3 regions of the Nocardia sp. NPDC003963 genome follow, and region 2 is predicted to be linked to each of the others. Evidence: riboswitches for the same ligand, from Rfam matches in the RefSeq annotation. Region 2 holds a riboswitch; each other region holds the start of a gene.

Region 1 (5,378 bases), on a different contig from region 2:
GCAGCGCGACCGCGAAGATGTAGGGGACCGAGTGGTCGAGGGTTTCCCGGGAGGCTCGCGGGTCGAATTTCTGCGGATCGTTGGAGCCGGTGCCGATCACCACATGGGTGTGGTGGCTGGTGTGCAGGACGATCGACGCGATCTGGTCGAGATCACCGATACGGTCGCGCAGACGGCGGGCCAGATCGATCGGGGCCTGGCTCTGGTATTCGGCGGAATGTTCCTTGGTGTAGGTGTCCAGGATCGCCCGCTTGGCTTCACCGGGTCCGGGCAGCGGCACCGAGTACTCGGCCTTCGGCCCGCCGAGCAGCCAGGCGATCACACCGTCCTCGCCCTCCCAGATCGGCGACGGCGCGCCCTCACGGCGCATCGCCCGGTCGACGGCCTCCACCGCCATCTTCCCGGCGAACGCGGGCGCGTAGGCCTTCCAGCTCGAGATCTCGCCCTTGCGTGACTGGCGGGTCGCGGTGGTCGTGTGCAGCGCTTGGCCGATGGCCTGATAGACGGTCTCGGTATCGAGCCCGAGCAGCGTTCCGATACCGGCGGCAGCCGACGGACCCAGATGGGCGACATGGTCGATCTTGTGTTCGTGCAGGCAGATCGCGCGAACCAGATCTACCTGGATCTCGTACCCGGTGGCCAGGCCACGAACCAGTTCGCGACCGGACCGGCCGGCATGCTGGGCCACCGCCAGAATCGCGGGAATGTTGTCGCCGGGGTGGGAGTACTCGGCGGCCAGGAAAGTGTCGTGGAAATCGAGTTCACGCACCGCGACCCCGTTGGCCCAGGCCGCCCATTCCGGGGAGAACCGGCCACCGACACCGAAAACGGTCGAGCCGGGGCCATACGGGTGGGCCAGAGCCTGGGCGCGCGCATTGGCGACCGGGCGCCGGATCAACGACGCCGCGGCGACCGCCGCGTTGTCGATGATCCGGTTGACGATCATCTCCTCGGTCTCCGGGGCGACCTCCACCGGATCTGTCGCGACCTCCGCGATCCGCCATGCCAGATGCTGCTCGCGGGGGAAATGCTCCGCGGAACGATGGGTACGGACGAGATGATTCTTCACAGTCCTCGGCCTCCAGGGATCGATGCGATTCGCTTCGATTCGCACGCTACTGACGCGACAGAGCTGCCGGAATCCGTCGCAAATGCGTATTTTGTGGAGACTGAACTGCAAAGTTGTGGAGTTTGTGGAGGACACGGCGGACCGGCGCAAGCCGACGTGGGTCGGCAGCCATGGCTCGGTTACTCCGCCTGCGCCGCGCCGCTCGAACCGTTCCGCCGAGCACGGCCCGGGCGATCGGAGCCACCCGGAAGTCCTTCATCCACGCCGTTCTCGGATCACCCAACCCCGCCGACCGGCTCGCGGGGTCGCTCGCCGGCGCGGCACTCGCCTCCGCAGGAGGCGCGGCGATCCGGACCCACGATGTGCCGCTCATCCAGCACACCGTGCGCATGGCCGGGCCCGCCCCGGTGACCGCGCGCCGGTGCCTACGCCGCAGCCCGACCCGACCGCCTTTGGCGGGCACCTTCAGCCATCGACCACCGCGGGCGCGTACGGGGTTGTCGCCGGGCGGTTCTCGTCAGCGGCGAGCGGTCGCCCGATCTGCGGGAAAGCCCGTTGCGGACACGCCACACGCTCACATACCCGGCAACCGGCTCCGATCGGAACAGCGGCAGCCGCATCGTCGAGCGGGAGCCCGTGGGAATACACGAGTTTGTCGGCGTAGGCCAGATCACAACCGAGTCCGACGGCGAAATCTCGCGACGGCGCCAAATAGCCCGGGCTGCTCTCGCCTGTAGTCCGCGCCAACCACAGATAGGTCCGTCCATCCGGCATCTCCGCGATCTGCGTGCGGATCCGGCCCGGCGTCGCGAACGCATCGTGTACCACCCACAGCGGGCAACTTCCCCCGGCACGGGAGAAGTGAAACGCGGTGGCGGACTGGCGCTTGGAGATATTGCCCGCTCGATCGGTACGGACGAAGAAGAACGGCACACCACGCTGCCCACGCCGCTGCAACGTCGACAACCGATGACACACCGTTTCGAAACCGACCTCGAACTGCGCCGCGAGCAGATCGATATCGTAACGTAACGCCTCGGCCGCACTCAGGAACAACCCGTAGGGCAAGATCAACGCGCCTGCGAAGTAATTGGCCAGCCCGATCCGCAGCAGCCGACGCGATTCCGTCGGCAACGCAGCACTCTCGGCGAACAGATCCTCGATCACCCCCGACTGGGTGAGAAACGCCAGCTGCGTAGCCAACTGGAACGCGCGCTGCCCGGCGGTCAGGCGCCGCGCGAGTACGAGCGTACGTTTCTCCGGATCATAGAGACGCTTGGGACCGGGCCGGGCCGGGTCTTCCGAGCGGATCGAAACCTTCACATCGTGTTCTTCGTGCAGCAGGTGGGCCAGTTGCAGATCGAGCCCACCGAGCGTGAATCCGCCCCGTACGAACAGGCTCTCGGCGGCAGTATCCAAGGCCGGGATGTGATTACGGCGGTCGTAGAAGAAGTCACGAACATCTTCGTAGGGCATCGCTGTCCGCGGATCGACCACCGGCGATTCGAGCCCGGCGGTGAGCTGTTCGAGCTGGCCGTTGGCACTGCGCAACCGGCGGTGCTGACTGATCAGCAGCCGCGCCGCGGCCGGCACCCGCGAAAGAAGATCGTCGAGTTCGCTGCCGCTGACCGAGCCGGATTCCGGATCCTCGGCGAATGCCTCCTGCAGATCTGCCAGCAACCGCGCATCGGTCTCCGGCGCGAAGAAACCCACCTCCAAATCGAAGGTCGATGTCAACCGCATCAGCACCGGCACCGTCAGCGGCCGCTGATCGTTCTCCAGCTGATTGACATAACTCAGCGACAATCCGAGCATCTTGGCCAGCCGGGACTGAGACAATCCCTCCTGCTCACGCAACACCCGCAACCGAGCGCCCGCATACATCTTCTCCACCGGCCGACCTCCTTCCCGCAACGTTCGAGCCGACAATCGGCCACCCGAACCGAACGTGCTGTGCTTGCGCCCGACGCGAGGGGCCGCGGGTACTACTCCGACCGGAACCCCCGGCCCAGCAGCGCACAATGCCGGTCACCGGAGACCAACCGGCCGAGTGGTCGGACCGTACCGATCGCCTGCACCGGGGTGCCGGTTCGGGAAGGCTCCACTGAGCACCTGAGTGCACGGGGCAGGCAGACCTGCGGCGACCGCGACTCGACGGCCCTGAGAACCCCGAAAGTGATGACACGATACATACCCTGTCGTCGGCAGTGAACGGCCGTCACCCGTTCACGCGCACACGACGACTGCGCATCGGGAACTCTCCCGAATGCGTGGATATCGGCGTAGCACCCACTCCGCGAGGCGACGGCCGCCGGGCACGGCGCACCCGGCACAACCGGCAGGTCTTCGGACTCACGGGCATCGGCCTCGATCGGCCGACTCGGGATATACCCCGAGCTGTACTACGCCGTCGCTTCCCAGGACAGAACCCAGTGCTCTATGACGGCGGTCGTTCCCGCTCACCGCTGCGGGACAGTCCCGGATTCCCACCGGGTTCCCTCTCACCCGGCCACTCGACGTCGCGAAACGTCAACCGGCGGGCTTCGACGCCGCACACCGTCGCAACAGCGCACGACGAACCAGCTGCGCCCGCCAGAATATGCCCGCCTCCAGAAACATCGATCGGCGGGCGGGTAGTACATGAGATCGGTGTCCCGGATCGACGAGCACTGTCGAGAGCCGTACGTCGACAGGGTACTGCGACATTTCGCCGAGCTCCGCGTCGCCGACGGAACGCTCGGCTTCCCGGGCCATCGCGGCCTTGTCGCGACTTCCAGGAGCGAGCGCGGCAAAGCGCGTGCGGCATCCGGTGTAGGTGCCGGCGGCTCCTCCGGCACAATGACTTCGAGTTCCCATCGAGCTCGCGCTCTGTGCGGTGCGCGCATAGGCCGCCGGAGTGGTCTCGACTGGGCGAACATGCTCCATGGAACCCGGAGCATCAGCATCCGACCAACCGGCTGTCCGCAGGGATACAACACACGCGAATCGGCGAGCCCCGCCTGTATCCGGGCACTGTTCGACCCAGCGGTCTCCAGCCGACAAAGAGTCTGGCGGGCATGGAACGGTAGCTGTTCGGGTTCACCAGGCCGCGCGGGATCGGCGGCCCGTCCGGACGCAGATCAGGGTACCGCTCGAACAGGGCGCGCAATGCGACGGTGCCTCTCGATCGGGCCAGATCAGCGCCCGGACAGCCGTGCAGCCCGCTGCTGAACGAGAGGTGCTCCGCGGCGTTGCCCCTGGTCACATCGAATCGTTCGGGATCGGGGAAGACGGTGGGGTCCTTGTCGGCGCCCGCCAGCAACAGCGGGACCAGGGAACCCGGTTCGACATGTTGATCGGCGACGTCGATGTCACAACGTCACGCCGGCCGAATCGATGGGCAATGCCTCGGGAGCGGCATTGCGCCGGCTGCTAAAATCGCAGGTGGGTGGTGTGAGCATTTGCCCCACCCTTTCGACACCGACAGAAGCTCTGACGTTCGACAACGGCGTTCGCTGCCTCGCTTATCGGCATGATCGCCGACGCCTTGGAGATGCCGCAGCCCGGATATACCTCTCGGTCAGCGGGGGCGGCCCGACCGTGCGGAGTCGGAATGATCTACGACAACCTGCTTTCGCTGACAGCCGCGGCACCGATCACCAGTGGATTGCGCCACGGCGAAGTATTCAGGCCCTACGCTGCTCTGGTCGAGCGGATCGGCCGAATCGCGGCCGGCTTGATCGAACGTGGCGTCGAGCACGGCCATCCGGTTGCCCTGCTGGTTCCGAACTCGCCCGATCTTTTCGTCACTGCCCACGCACTGTTCGCCGCCGGCGCGATCGCTATGCCCTTGGACGTAACAGCCACGCGATCCGAGCTTGCCGCGCTCGCGCAGAAGACCGGACCCGAGGCCGTCGTGTCGACCCCCGGCCTTGCCGCTGCTGCCGAGACGCTGATCGCAGATGTGGCCCCCGGCATTCCCCTGTTCCTGACAGATACCCTGCCGCAAGGAAGTGCGACCGCCCCGCTGCCCGAGCTGCCGGGTGACACGACGGCGCTCTACCTCTTCTCCTCCGGCTCGACCGGGTTACCCAAGGTGGTGCCGCACACCCATGCCGAGCTCATCGCCGATGGTGAACGAGCCAGTACCGCCTGGGACCTCCAGCCAGACGATATCGTTCTCAACATTCTGCCCGGCAACTTCTCGTTGGGCTTCATACTGGGCGCTACGGAGGCCGTGGCCCGGGGTGCCACGACGCTCTACTGGAGCGATCCGCTGCCGCTGGCGCTCTCGCGCAAGAAGCTACTCGACACCATGGTCCGCGAGCGC
Region 2 (5,378 bases):
CGCCCTGGCAGCGCGGGTCGAGAGGCGGGTGCCCATGCGTTCGTCAGGGGGCTGTGGTGCCCGAAGGTACCGCCGGGCGGCGATAGCGAACGGCCGGAACACCGTCGTCGATCGTGATCGTCGCATGCACGCCGTAGACGTCCCGGACGAGTGGTTCGGTGAGCGTTTCGGCGGGGGTGCCGTGCGCGGCGATCGCGCCACGATCCAGGACCAGGATGTAATCGCAGAACATGGCGGCGAGGTTGAGATCGTGCAGGGCGACGACCGTGGTGAGCGGCAATCGCGTGACCAGATCGAGGATATCGAGCTGATGGGCGATATCGAGATGGTTGGTCGGCTCGTCGAGCAGGAGTTCGCCGGGTTCCTGGGCGAGGGCCCGCGCGATCTGGGCCCGCTGCCGTTCGCCGCCGGAGAGGGTGCTCCACAGTCGCCCCGCGTGGCCGGAGAGGTCGGTGGCGCGCAGTGCCCGGTCGATCGCCGGTTCCTCGTCCGCGTCCTGGCCGAACAGGTCGCGGTGCGGGATACGCCCGAGGCGCACCACATCCCGCACGGTGATATCGACATCGGTGTGCGCGTGCTGGCCGACCACGGCGATCCGGCGCGCCAGGGGACGCCGGCCCAGCCGGTACAGGGGAGTGTCGTCGAGCGTGACGCTGCCCCGGTCCGGCCGTGAGATCCCGGCCAGCAGGCGCAGCAGCGACGATTTGCCGGATCCGTTCGGCCCGAGCAGGCCGACCGTCTGCCCGGGTTCCGGACGGAGGGTGACATCGTCGACGACGAGATTGCCGCCCCGGGACCAGAACAGATTCTGTGCGTTCAGTGTCAACGGATGCTCCGAGGTGTGATCGGTTGCGCCGCAGTGTCATCCGCGCGGTGTGCGGTCCTGCGATCGGGCGGGCGGGTCACGGCGTACTCCGGGAGCGGAACAGCAGGAGTGCGAACGCGGGGACGCCGATGAGTGCCGTGACCACGCCGACCGGTACCTCCTGCGGCGCGAATACGGTGCGGGCGAGTGCGTCGACCCAGACCAGCAGTATCGCGCCCAGAACCGCGGTCACCGGGATCAGGCGGCTGTGCCGGGGGCCGACCAGGAAACGCGCGGCGTGCGGGAGTACCAATCCGATGAACCCGATCGCTCCGGCGGCACTGACCAGTACGGCGGTCATGAGCGCGGTGGTCACGAGCAACAGCAGCCGGGTCCGGCCGACCGCGACGCCCAGGGTCGCCGCGGCCGAGGAACCGAAGGTGAACGCGTCCAGCGCGGACGCGTACCACCAGCACAGCGCCATCCCACCCGCGCAGACGATCGCCGTGGTGCCCACATCGTTCCAGGTGGCGCCCGCGAGCGACCCCAGCAGCCAGAACAGGATCCCGCGGGTCCGTTCGGCGTCGGCCGAGGAAAGCACGATGAACGAGGTGAGCGCGGAGAACAATTGGGTCCCGGCCACCCCGGCCAGCACCACCTTGGCGGTGCCGCCGCCGGCACCCGCGGCCAGGACCAGTACCAGGCCGAACGAGATGAGCGCCCCGAGGAACGCTCCGGTGGACAGTGAGATCAGTCCGCCGCCCACGCCCAGGACGGCCACGAGCACCGCGCCGGTGGACGCGCCGGAGGAGATCCCCAGGACGAACGGGTCGGCGAGTGGGTTGCGCAGCAGTGACTGCATGACCACTCCGCAGACTCCCAGCCCGGCGCCGCAGATCGCGGCGAGCAGGGTGCGCGGCAGCCGCAACTGCCAGACGATGCCCTCCCGGATCGGCGAAACAGCGGCGGTGCCGGCGCCCAGCTTCTCGAACAGGACCGCGTAGACCTCGCCGACCGACAGCTCCGCCGGCCCGATGGTGACGGTGAAGGCCATCGAGGAGATCAGCACGACCAGCCCCGCCAGAACCAGCGCCGCGGTAGCGGGTGCGCGGGCGATCCGGGCGGTGGTGCGCGACGGTGCATCCGGGCTCACGAACCGTGGCCCCACCGTTCCAGGGCGTCGGCGACCTTCTCGATACCGTCGACCGTCCGGATCGACGGGTTCAGATCGGCGCCGTTGACCACGATGTAGCGCCGATCGCGTACCGCGGACAGTTCGGCGGTCACCGGGTTCGATTCCAGGAACGAGATCTTGCTGTCCAGGGCGTCCCCGGCGAGACTGCGCCGGCTCAGATCGGCCAGTACGAGGGCAGCCGGGTCACGGTCGAGTACCGTCTCCCAGCTGACCTGCGGCCATTCGTCGGTGGTGTCGTCGAATACATTCTTCGCGCCCACTGCGCCGGTGATGATCCCGGAGGAGCCGCAGCAGCCCGCGACATACGGTGTGGACGTATCGGCGAACCAGAACGCCAGCGAGACGCCGTCCGCGGCGATCCGCCCGGCCGCGGCGTCGTGGCGATCGCGTAGTTCGGTGACCAGCTGTTCGCCGCGGTCCCGCACATCGAAGATCGCGGCCAGTTCGCGGATCTCCCGGTAGACCGAATCCATGGTCAGCGGTTCGGTCCGGGCGCCGTCGGCATTGACGCTGATATCGGTTTTGCCGTCACAATCGGTCGGCGAGAGGTAGGTGGGCACACCCAGTTCGGTGAACTGTTCGCGTTCGGCCACGCCACCGGGACCGAGCGTGCCGCCGAAGGACGCGGATACGAAATCCGGTTCCTTGTCGAGGACCACCTCGAACGAGGGTTTGTTGTCGGCCAGTCGCGGCACTCGCGCGTTGTCGGCGGCCAGATTCGCGCGGACGGGATCGGTCCAGGTGGCGGTGCCCACCATCCGATCGGCCAGCCCGAGTGACAGCAGGATCTCCGCCGACCCCTGGTTGAGGGCCACGGCGCGTTGCGGGGGCGCCGGGACGGTGATTTCGGTTCCGCAGTTGCCGAGCTTCATCGGATAACCGGATCCACCGGCGGCTGCCGCGGGATCGCCGGAACTGTCCGCACCGGAACATCCGGCCAGCAGGAGGGTGGACACCACGGCGGCGACCGCCAGGGAAATGGACCGCGTCACGGCGTGGACTCCTTGCGTCTGGGCCTGTGCGCGAGGCCGGGAACCGAGCTCGGCGGGTGAGTGATCGGACTCCACCACACGGGTGTCACCGTTGCGCGCCAGTCCCGGATTCGCACCGGGTTCCCTCACCGCGCCGCGACCGCAGTGCGGCCGTGGACCATGCTATCGGACACAGAACTGGACGTACGACCGGATCGTGCGGTGGTGCCGAGGGGGCGAATGCGACGGCGATTTCCTGCCAGCACACCAGGGGTGCCCTCGCCGATGCTCGTGGAGTAACAGCGGAATCGCGAAAGGAACGATATGTCGGAGAAGATCGTGGTGGTCACCGGGGCGACCCGCGGAATCGGACGCGCCACCGCGACGGCGTTCGCCCGGCGGGGCCACCGGGTGATCGTCACCGGACGCCGCGCGGCGGCGGTGGAGACGGTAGTGGGAGAACTGCGGGCACAGGGGCTCGCGGCCGAGGGCGAAGTCCTGGACGTGTGCTCGGTGGACAGCGCGCGGTGCCTGCGCGAAGCGATCGCCGAACGATACGAGCACATCGACGTACTGGTGAACAATGCCGGCATTCTGCCCGAGGCGACCGCGGCGGGCACGGTGAACTTCGCCCATCCGGGCGCGTTCACCGAGACCCTCATGACCAACACCTTCGGTCCCGTCAATGTGATCGAAGCGTTGCTTCCTCTGGTGCGCCGGGCGCCGGCCGGCCGGATCGTCAATATCTCCACCGAGATGGGTTCGCTCACCCAGCAACGCAATCCGGACTCGGCGTACTACTCGATGGTGGTCCCGGGCTATCAGGCATCGAAGGCGGCGTTGAACAGCATCACGGTCGGGCTGGCGAAAACCCTCGCCGGCACCGATGTCCGGGTGGTCTCGGTATGCCCCGGTTTCGTCGCGACCGAACTGGCTCCGGCGGCGGCCGACGCACCGACGACACCGGAGGAGGCCGCGGCGGTCGTCCTCGCGGCGGCGGAGTCGCCGGATATGTCCACCGACGGTTCCTTCGTCGGTGCGCAGGGCCCCATCGCCTGGTAGTGGTGTCGCGGGGATCGGGCCTTCGCGGCTCGATCCCCGCCGGATCGGCCGGTTCGGCGGGGCCCCGGCTCACCCGGTTCGCGCGCAGGCGGCCGTGACCGTGTCGGTGGCGTAGCGCACGAAGGCGGCGACGGCGTCGTGGCACCCGGTCCAGTCGTCCACCGCGATGCCGAGATAGCCGTCCCGCGCCCGGCGCAGCAGCGCGGCGTGGCCCGCGGGCAGCAGCGGTAGGAGACGATCCGCGGCTTCCGCCTTGGACACCACCGCCCCGGAGTCCGCCGTAACCCACATACGCGCCAGGGTGAGGACCACATTGCGCTCGTCACCGTCCACACTATCGGTCAGTACGGGCAGACTTGCGGTGATCGCCCGAATCAGATCGCCCGGCGGCACCGGATCCAGAATCCGGTGGGCCGGCGGCCCGGCCAGCGCGAGCGACCCGTCACGCGCCATGGTGAGCAGGATCGCCAGATCGGGGTCGTCCGCGGAAGCCGGGACAGTGCCCCGCTCGAACTCCGCACGCAGCCATTCGCCGTAGACGAACTCCGCACGCGGTGGGAAGCGCCACGGAACGATATCGTCGCGCACGACCACCGTCAGCTCCACGGGCCGGGCGGGGCCCGACCGCGGCCAGCGCCCGGAATACCGGAGCAGGCTGCCGGCCAGGCGATCCCGGATCTCGGGGGTGATGCGCGAGATCGTGACCGCCAGGAAATCGAGGTCGCTGTCCGGCCGCAGACCGCTGGTCACCGCCGAGCCGTACAGATACAGGCCGAGTAGATCGCCGCCGAGTAGATCGGTCACGGCTCGGATGATCAGAGCGCCTTCCGCGGCGGGGTCCGGTATCGGCAGAGTCACGAATCCACGATAGGCAGTCGGCTGCCGTACGGACCCGCGGTAGTGGGCCGCCCTTCACCGAACCGGTTCACTGCCGGATACCGCGTAATCCGAAAGGCCCATCTCCGTGGTGTACGGAGTCGTGCCCAGGGAGGACAACAGGATCGGGGTTGTCACGGAGGTGGTCGGACCAGGGTCTGTTCTAGATTCGAGGAAGAGTCGGCTCGGGGTGGACGGGGCGAGCGTCGAACAGTCGGACAGCGAGGTGCGGTGTGAATACGGTGCAGACGGTGACCGGATCCGAGCACGCACCGGTCGAACCCGATAACCCGGCACCGGCGCGCTGGCCGTGGCCGGCCCGGTTCGCCTTCCGCTTCGGCGTGGTCTACTGCCTGGTGTTCTGCGTGATGATCGGACAGGTCCTGTTCGTCTTCACCGGATTCGCACACCGTTTCCTGCCCGATACCGCACCGATGTGGCCGTTGCTCGGCGCCGAACCGCTGCTGAA
Region 3 (5,378 bases), on a different contig from region 2:
GGCGGCCGGGACTGCGCCGGTACTGCCGACCGCGTAGAGGACATAGTCGTAGTCCAGGGCGGGACCGGCGCCCAACCGGATCTGCCGCTGTTCGGTATCGATACGGGTGACGGTGTCGACCACCAACCGAACCCGCTCGCCGAGCAGACCGGCGTAGTCGGCGGTCGCGTCACCCGTGCCGGCCGCGAACTGGTGCAGGCGCAGGCGCTGCACGAACTCGGGGCGCGGATTGACGAGAGTGATATCGATATCGGGATTGCGCTGGAGCCGGTTGGCCGCCAACGTTCCGGCGTAACCACCGCCGATGACGACAACATGTACGCGCTGGCCGGTCATGAGGATCTCCTGTCCACTCGAGGTGTTGCCCTCGTGATCCCGGCCGCCTGTTGTCTGTGACAGAAGATCCATTTTTATGACTCACCTCACACTTGGTGTGCAAGGCCCGAAGCCCCGCGACGACCGACCCGGGCCACGCGGCGCACGTTCGCGGAACCGACCCGGCCTCCCACCGCGACCTGCACCGGCACCGTCCGGCCCAACCCCCGTCGACGACAAGGCCGACGCGCGGTGCGACGAACTCGCCGCAAGCGGTACCGCTCAGCTGGGCCCGGTCGGGGCGTACGGAGTGTTCGCCGGACGATTCTCGTCCACCGCGAGGGGACGGCCGATCTGCGGGAACGCACGCTGCGCGCAGGCGGTGCGCTCACAGACGCGACAGCCCGGCCCGATGGGCACGGCGGCGACCGTGTCGTGAATGGGCAGCCCGTGCGAGTAGACCAGTTTCTCCGCGAACGCGAGATCGCAACCGAGACCGACGGCGAAATCGCGCGAAGGCGCCAGGTATCCGGCGTTGCTCTCCCCCGTGGTTCGCGCGAGCCACAAATAGGTGCGCCCGTCGGGCATCTCGGCGATCTGGGTCCGGATCCGGCCGGGGGTGGCGAAGGCGTCGTGCACGACCCACAGCGGGCAGCTGCCGCCGACCCGGGAGAAGTGGAACGCGGTGGCGGACTGGCGCTTGGAAATATTGCCCGCGCGGTCGGTGCGCACGAAGAAGAACGGCACCCCACGTTGCCCGCGCCGCTGCAACGTCGACAGACGATGACATACGGTCTCGAACCCGACCTCGAATTGCGCGGAGAGCAGGTCGATGTCGTAACCCATCGTCTCGGCCGCGTCGAGGAAAGCCCCGTAGGGCAGGATCAGCGCACCGGCGAAATAGTTCGCCAGACCGATACGCAACAGTCCGCGCGAGGCCGCGGGCAGTGCCGCCGTCTCGGCGAGCAGATCCTCGATCACCGCGGACTGGGTGAGAAACGCCAACTGGGTGGCCAGCTGGAAAGCTCGCTGACCGGCAGTGAGGCGGCGCGCGAGAGTGAGCGTCCGGGCGTCCGGATCGTAGATCCGCTTGGGCCCGGGACGGCCGGGGTCCTCCGAACGGATCCGCACCACCACGTCGTGTTCGTCCCGCAGCAGCCGAGCCAGCTGCAGATCCAATCCCCCCGGCGTGAACCCGCCGCGCGCGAACAGATCCTCCGCGGCCGTGTCCAGAGCGGGGATATGGTTGCGGCGGTCGTAGAAGTAATCGCGAACATCCTCGTAGGGCATCGCGGTGCGGCGGCCGGCCTCCGGCGCGTCGAGCCCGGCAGTGAGCTGGTCGAGCTGCTCGTTGGCCGCCCGCAAGCGCCGGTGCTGACTGATCAGCAATCGAGCCGCCGTCGGCACTCGCGAGAGCAGATCGTCGAGTTCACTGCTGCTCACCGACGCGAACTCGGGCTCCTCGGCGAACACCTCGTGCAGGTCCGCGAGCAGCCGGGCATCGGTTTCCGGGGCGAAGAAACCCACCTCCAGATCGAAGGTCGCCGTGAGCCGCAGCAGAACCGGGATCGTCAACGGCCGCTGATCGTTCTCGAGCTGGTTCACATAGCTCACCGACAGCCCGAGGGTCTTGGCGAGCCCGGATTGGGACAGCCCCCGCTGCTCACGCAGCACACGCAGCCGGCCCCCGGCATACATCTTCTCCACTGCCGACTCCTTCCTGGACTACGGGTGACCGGGCGCCGGGCGGCACATGCCATACGACCGCCCCGACCCGCTCCCGACTCCGCAAAGGTACGGGGCGACCCGGTCTCGATTCAGCGGCGTTCGCGGCGACGGGTCCCACGACTCGATCACCGCGTCCTCGGACCGAAACACCCACGTCACATTCACACATGTTGCAGGACAATCTGTTTCGTCGTTCGTTACCGAACTTCCACAGTTTCGGCAACAACACACGGACAGGGCACCGTAGTTGTTCCTTGCCGAATCCGCGCCGCCGCGATCGAGCCCCGGAAGCCCGGGCGCGCCGAGGGCCGTGGCAGGTTCCGGCATGATGCGAACTCCCTCGGTGGCAGGACCGGCAGCCGCCCGTTCGGACGCGCGACGACACGCACCCGCGGAGACGAACACGTCGGTTGCCGGCGTAACGCCCGGTCCACGAGGCGACGGCCGCCGGGTACGGCGTACCCGGCGCAACCGGCAGGTTTTCGGACTCGCGGGCATCGACCTCTGGAGATCGACCCGGGGTGGAACATCTCCGGGCCGGCATCACCGGCCGTCGCTTCCCGGACCCTCCGGCCCGGTGCCGTAGGACGGCGATCGTTCCCGGTCACCGCTGCGGGACAGTCCCGGATTCCCACCGGGTTCCCTCGCACCCGCCGATCGGCGTCGGTGGCGCCGCCCGGCGGGTTCGACATCCCGCTCACACCGGAGTCGAGCGGGACGAACCAGCTGCACTCGCCAGCATAAGCGCAGCTCACGATCCCGAGCCGCCAGGGCCATCGGAGACAGGATTGTCCCACCGACCACATCTGAACACCCGGCCGATGTTCGCCGTATGGGCAGCGCTGCTCGTGACCGGCGAAACCACCATGGCAGTTTCATGGCCGTAGTGGTCCTGACTCCCGACTTCGCACACCGGCTACCGAAGACCCGCGCAGCGGCTGTGCTGACCGCGACCTACGCCATAGGCCAAGTGGCAGGCCCGTTACTCGTCATCCCGGTCATCGGCACGGACTTCACCACCGCCTTCACCATCGCCGCGGTGACCATCACGCTGGCGGCGATCCCGGCACTCGCGGCGGACCGCGCGCGAATCCGTATGCGCGGCACACCGACCGGAACCAGCGCCACGCCCGAACGGGATTCACGCACTGTCGCCGACGCCCGACAACACCCGCATGACCAGCCGATTTCCGCTCCCGAGCACCTCTGAGGTAATCTCATCGAGCGCCGGAACGCGAGGCGCAACGGGCTGTGGCGCAGTTTGGTAGCGCACTTGACTGGGGGTCAAGTGGTCGCAGGTTCAAATCCTGTCAGCCCGACACACGAAAACACTCTCTGACCTGCGTCGGAGGGTGTTTTCTTCTCACCGGAAGGCCCGGAAGGCGGGGCAAATCTGGGGCCAGTATCGCCGCGGAGATATCTGGACCACTTGACCGCGTCGGAGCGAATGGCCTGATTGTCCGGATGCAGGCACCAGCGGGTGATTTGGGGGTCGGTTTGGCCGACGACCCGCTGGAGCGGTGCAGCCGCACACCGGCGTCGGCAACACGGGCCAGGCCGGTGTGCCGGAGGTCGTGGCGACCGAGCTGTTCGTATCCGAGTTTTGTGACCACCTCATCCCAGTGGGTCGCGTCCCGAAGTCCGCCCGTCTGGATACGGCCGCCACGCGGCCCGACGAACAGTCGTTCACCCAAAATCGCCCGCGCCGGTCGTGCTCGGTAGCCTTTTCCAGAGCCGGACCCGCGCGCACACGTAACTGAGTCGCGTTGATCCGACGTAAGATGAGTGGCCGGATCTCCTCTATGAGCGGAATCGGTCACGCACGCTTCCCTTGGTAAATTTGTCTTTGAGGCTTTCCTGGCCCAGGAATCTTCTGGCGCCGAAGAATCCAAACCCATTGGTCGGTGTCAATATCGTGGAACCTGACAGCAGGCGACCTCGCCGATTCGGGAGCTGTACATGCCGCGAAGATAACCGCGTCGCCCCAGCCCTCGTACTGGTTGGAGGATGCGACGACCAGTGCGCCCGCGAGAGCGCGGTGCGGTGATATCGACATCACGGGGTTATCGCCGCCCCGCTTCCTACCACCGGGGAATCGTCTTCGGGCTACGGGAAGCCCCGTTCATCGCCGTTCGGCGCCCTAAGCATCACGGCGCGACCGCCGCCCCCTCGATGTGGGCATGGTCGGACACGATCAACGGGTGGAGCTGGGACGCGCCCGCCGGCTCTCCCGTGACCGTGGAGGTCTACAGCGCCGCCGACGAGGGCGTCTACGAGCCCGGTGAACTGATCGCCGTGGCCCGCACCGACGGCAAGGAGGTGGCTCGGACGGCACTCCGCTCCGCGGGCACCGACCTGCTGGGCATACGCGCCGACCGGACCGAACTGACCACCGGCGACTGCAATCGCGCATTCGTCGAGATCACCGTGCAGGATCGGGCGGGTGTACTCGCCCACGGCGTCGACCTGCCGGTTCACGTTCAGGCGACCGGTGCTGGATCATGTCGACTCCGCTTACGCGTATCGAGCCTGTCGGGTCAGGCTGCCGCGGCTGCCTGTTGGGGCGGTGCGACTGTGTAGGTCCAGTTGTCGCGCAGCAGTGCCCACACGACGTTGACCCGGCGTCCTGCGAGGGCGAGTATGGCCTGGCTGTGGTGTCTGCCTTCGGATCTCTTTCGGTCGTAGAACACCTCTCGGTGACGCCATCGGCGATCTCGGCGACCTTGCCGATCAGCTCGAGCAGTGCTCGCTCGTCATGTTCGACTCGTCGCGACAGCAGCCGGTTCCCCTCGGCGTCGATCACGACCGCGTGATGGTGCTCCTTTCCGATTTCCACCCCGCACCAGGCACGTTCCAAGGAGTTCTCCTTCGCTCATTGAAATCAGTGCGCCACAAGCGGCCTCGCTGTCCTGTACCTACTGAGCGACTGGTATCTAAGTAGATACTGATTGACCTCCACCCATGGCCCACGACCATCTCCGAAGACTCCGTCCTCGAGTTTGCTGAGCAACCTGACTTGCCTGGTCAGCGCTCGTTTACGTGGGCGAGGCGCTATCACCGTTCCGCCTCGGTGTAGCTCCTGAGCGTTGTTCGATGAACTTTGGTGCGAGCGCTGGGGTAGGCACCCGAATCGGTATGCGCCCTTGCCTGTATCAAGCCTCGATGGGCATGGTTCGGCAGATGATCGGGAGCGGCTCTTATGGAAGGTGGAATCCGTGAAGAAGGTGACGATTACCGATTCGCCGATTGGTTTCTACACCTCAGCTGTCTCGTTCCATTCGCCCCCCAGAGCCGCCGAGATGATCATGCTGCACCCGAACACATTCCGGGATGTG

Evidence for each region. A riboswitch is a leader RNA that binds a small molecule or an ion and turns the genes downstream of it on or off. The one in region 2 is predicted to bind cobalamin.
Region 1: another riboswitch for cobalamin. It lies ahead of ACWEWT_RS17955 (short-chain fatty acyl-CoA regulator family protein); the one in region 2 lies ahead of ACWEWT_RS30895 (ABC transporter substrate-binding protein).
Region 3: another riboswitch for cobalamin. It lies ahead of ACWEWT_RS02865 (short-chain fatty acyl-CoA regulator family protein); the one in region 2 lies ahead of ACWEWT_RS30895 (ABC transporter substrate-binding protein).

Annotation. Positions count from the first base shown of each region.
Region 1 covers NZ_JBSGIP010000009.1:47,230-52,607, reverse strand. Annotated here, with positions in the region: gene prpD (2-methylcitrate dehydratase PrpD) at 1-1,069, opposite strand, end outside; gene ACWEWT_RS17955 (short-chain fatty acyl-CoA regulator family protein) at 1,535-2,962, opposite strand; cobalamin riboswitch at 3,405-3,606, opposite strand; gene ACWEWT_RS17950 (cytochrome P450) at 4,008-4,370, opposite strand; gene ACWEWT_RS17945 (class I adenylate-forming enzyme family protein) at 4,662-5,378, shown strand, end outside.
Region 2 covers NZ_JBSGIP010000036.1:21,545-26,922, reverse strand. Annotated here, with positions in the region: gene ACWEWT_RS30905 (ABC transporter ATP-binding protein) at 44-826, opposite strand; gene ACWEWT_RS30900 (FecCD family ABC transporter permease) at 903-1,859, opposite strand; gene ACWEWT_RS30895 (ABC transporter substrate-binding protein) at 1,955-2,872, opposite strand; cobalamin riboswitch at 3,010-3,169, opposite strand; gene ACWEWT_RS30890 (SDR family NAD(P)-dependent oxidoreductase) at 3,296-4,033, shown strand; gene ACWEWT_RS30885 (aminoglycoside adenylyltransferase family protein) at 4,103-4,891, opposite strand; gene ACWEWT_RS30880 (DoxX family protein) at 5,161-5,378, shown strand, end outside.
Region 3 covers NZ_JBSGIP010000001.1:603,267-608,644, reverse strand. Annotated here, with positions in the region: gene ACWEWT_RS02870 (NAD(P)/FAD-dependent oxidoreductase) at 1-336, opposite strand, end outside; gene ACWEWT_RS02865 (short-chain fatty acyl-CoA regulator family protein) at 598-2,022, opposite strand; cobalamin riboswitch at 2,520-2,688, opposite strand; gene ACWEWT_RS02860 (hypothetical protein) at 2,984-3,253, shown strand; tRNA gene ACWEWT_RS02855 (tRNA-Pro) at 3,289-3,362, shown strand; gene ACWEWT_RS02850 (hypothetical protein) at 4,276-4,623, shown strand; partial or broken gene ACWEWT_RS02845 (IS110 family transposase) at 4,760-4,879, opposite strand.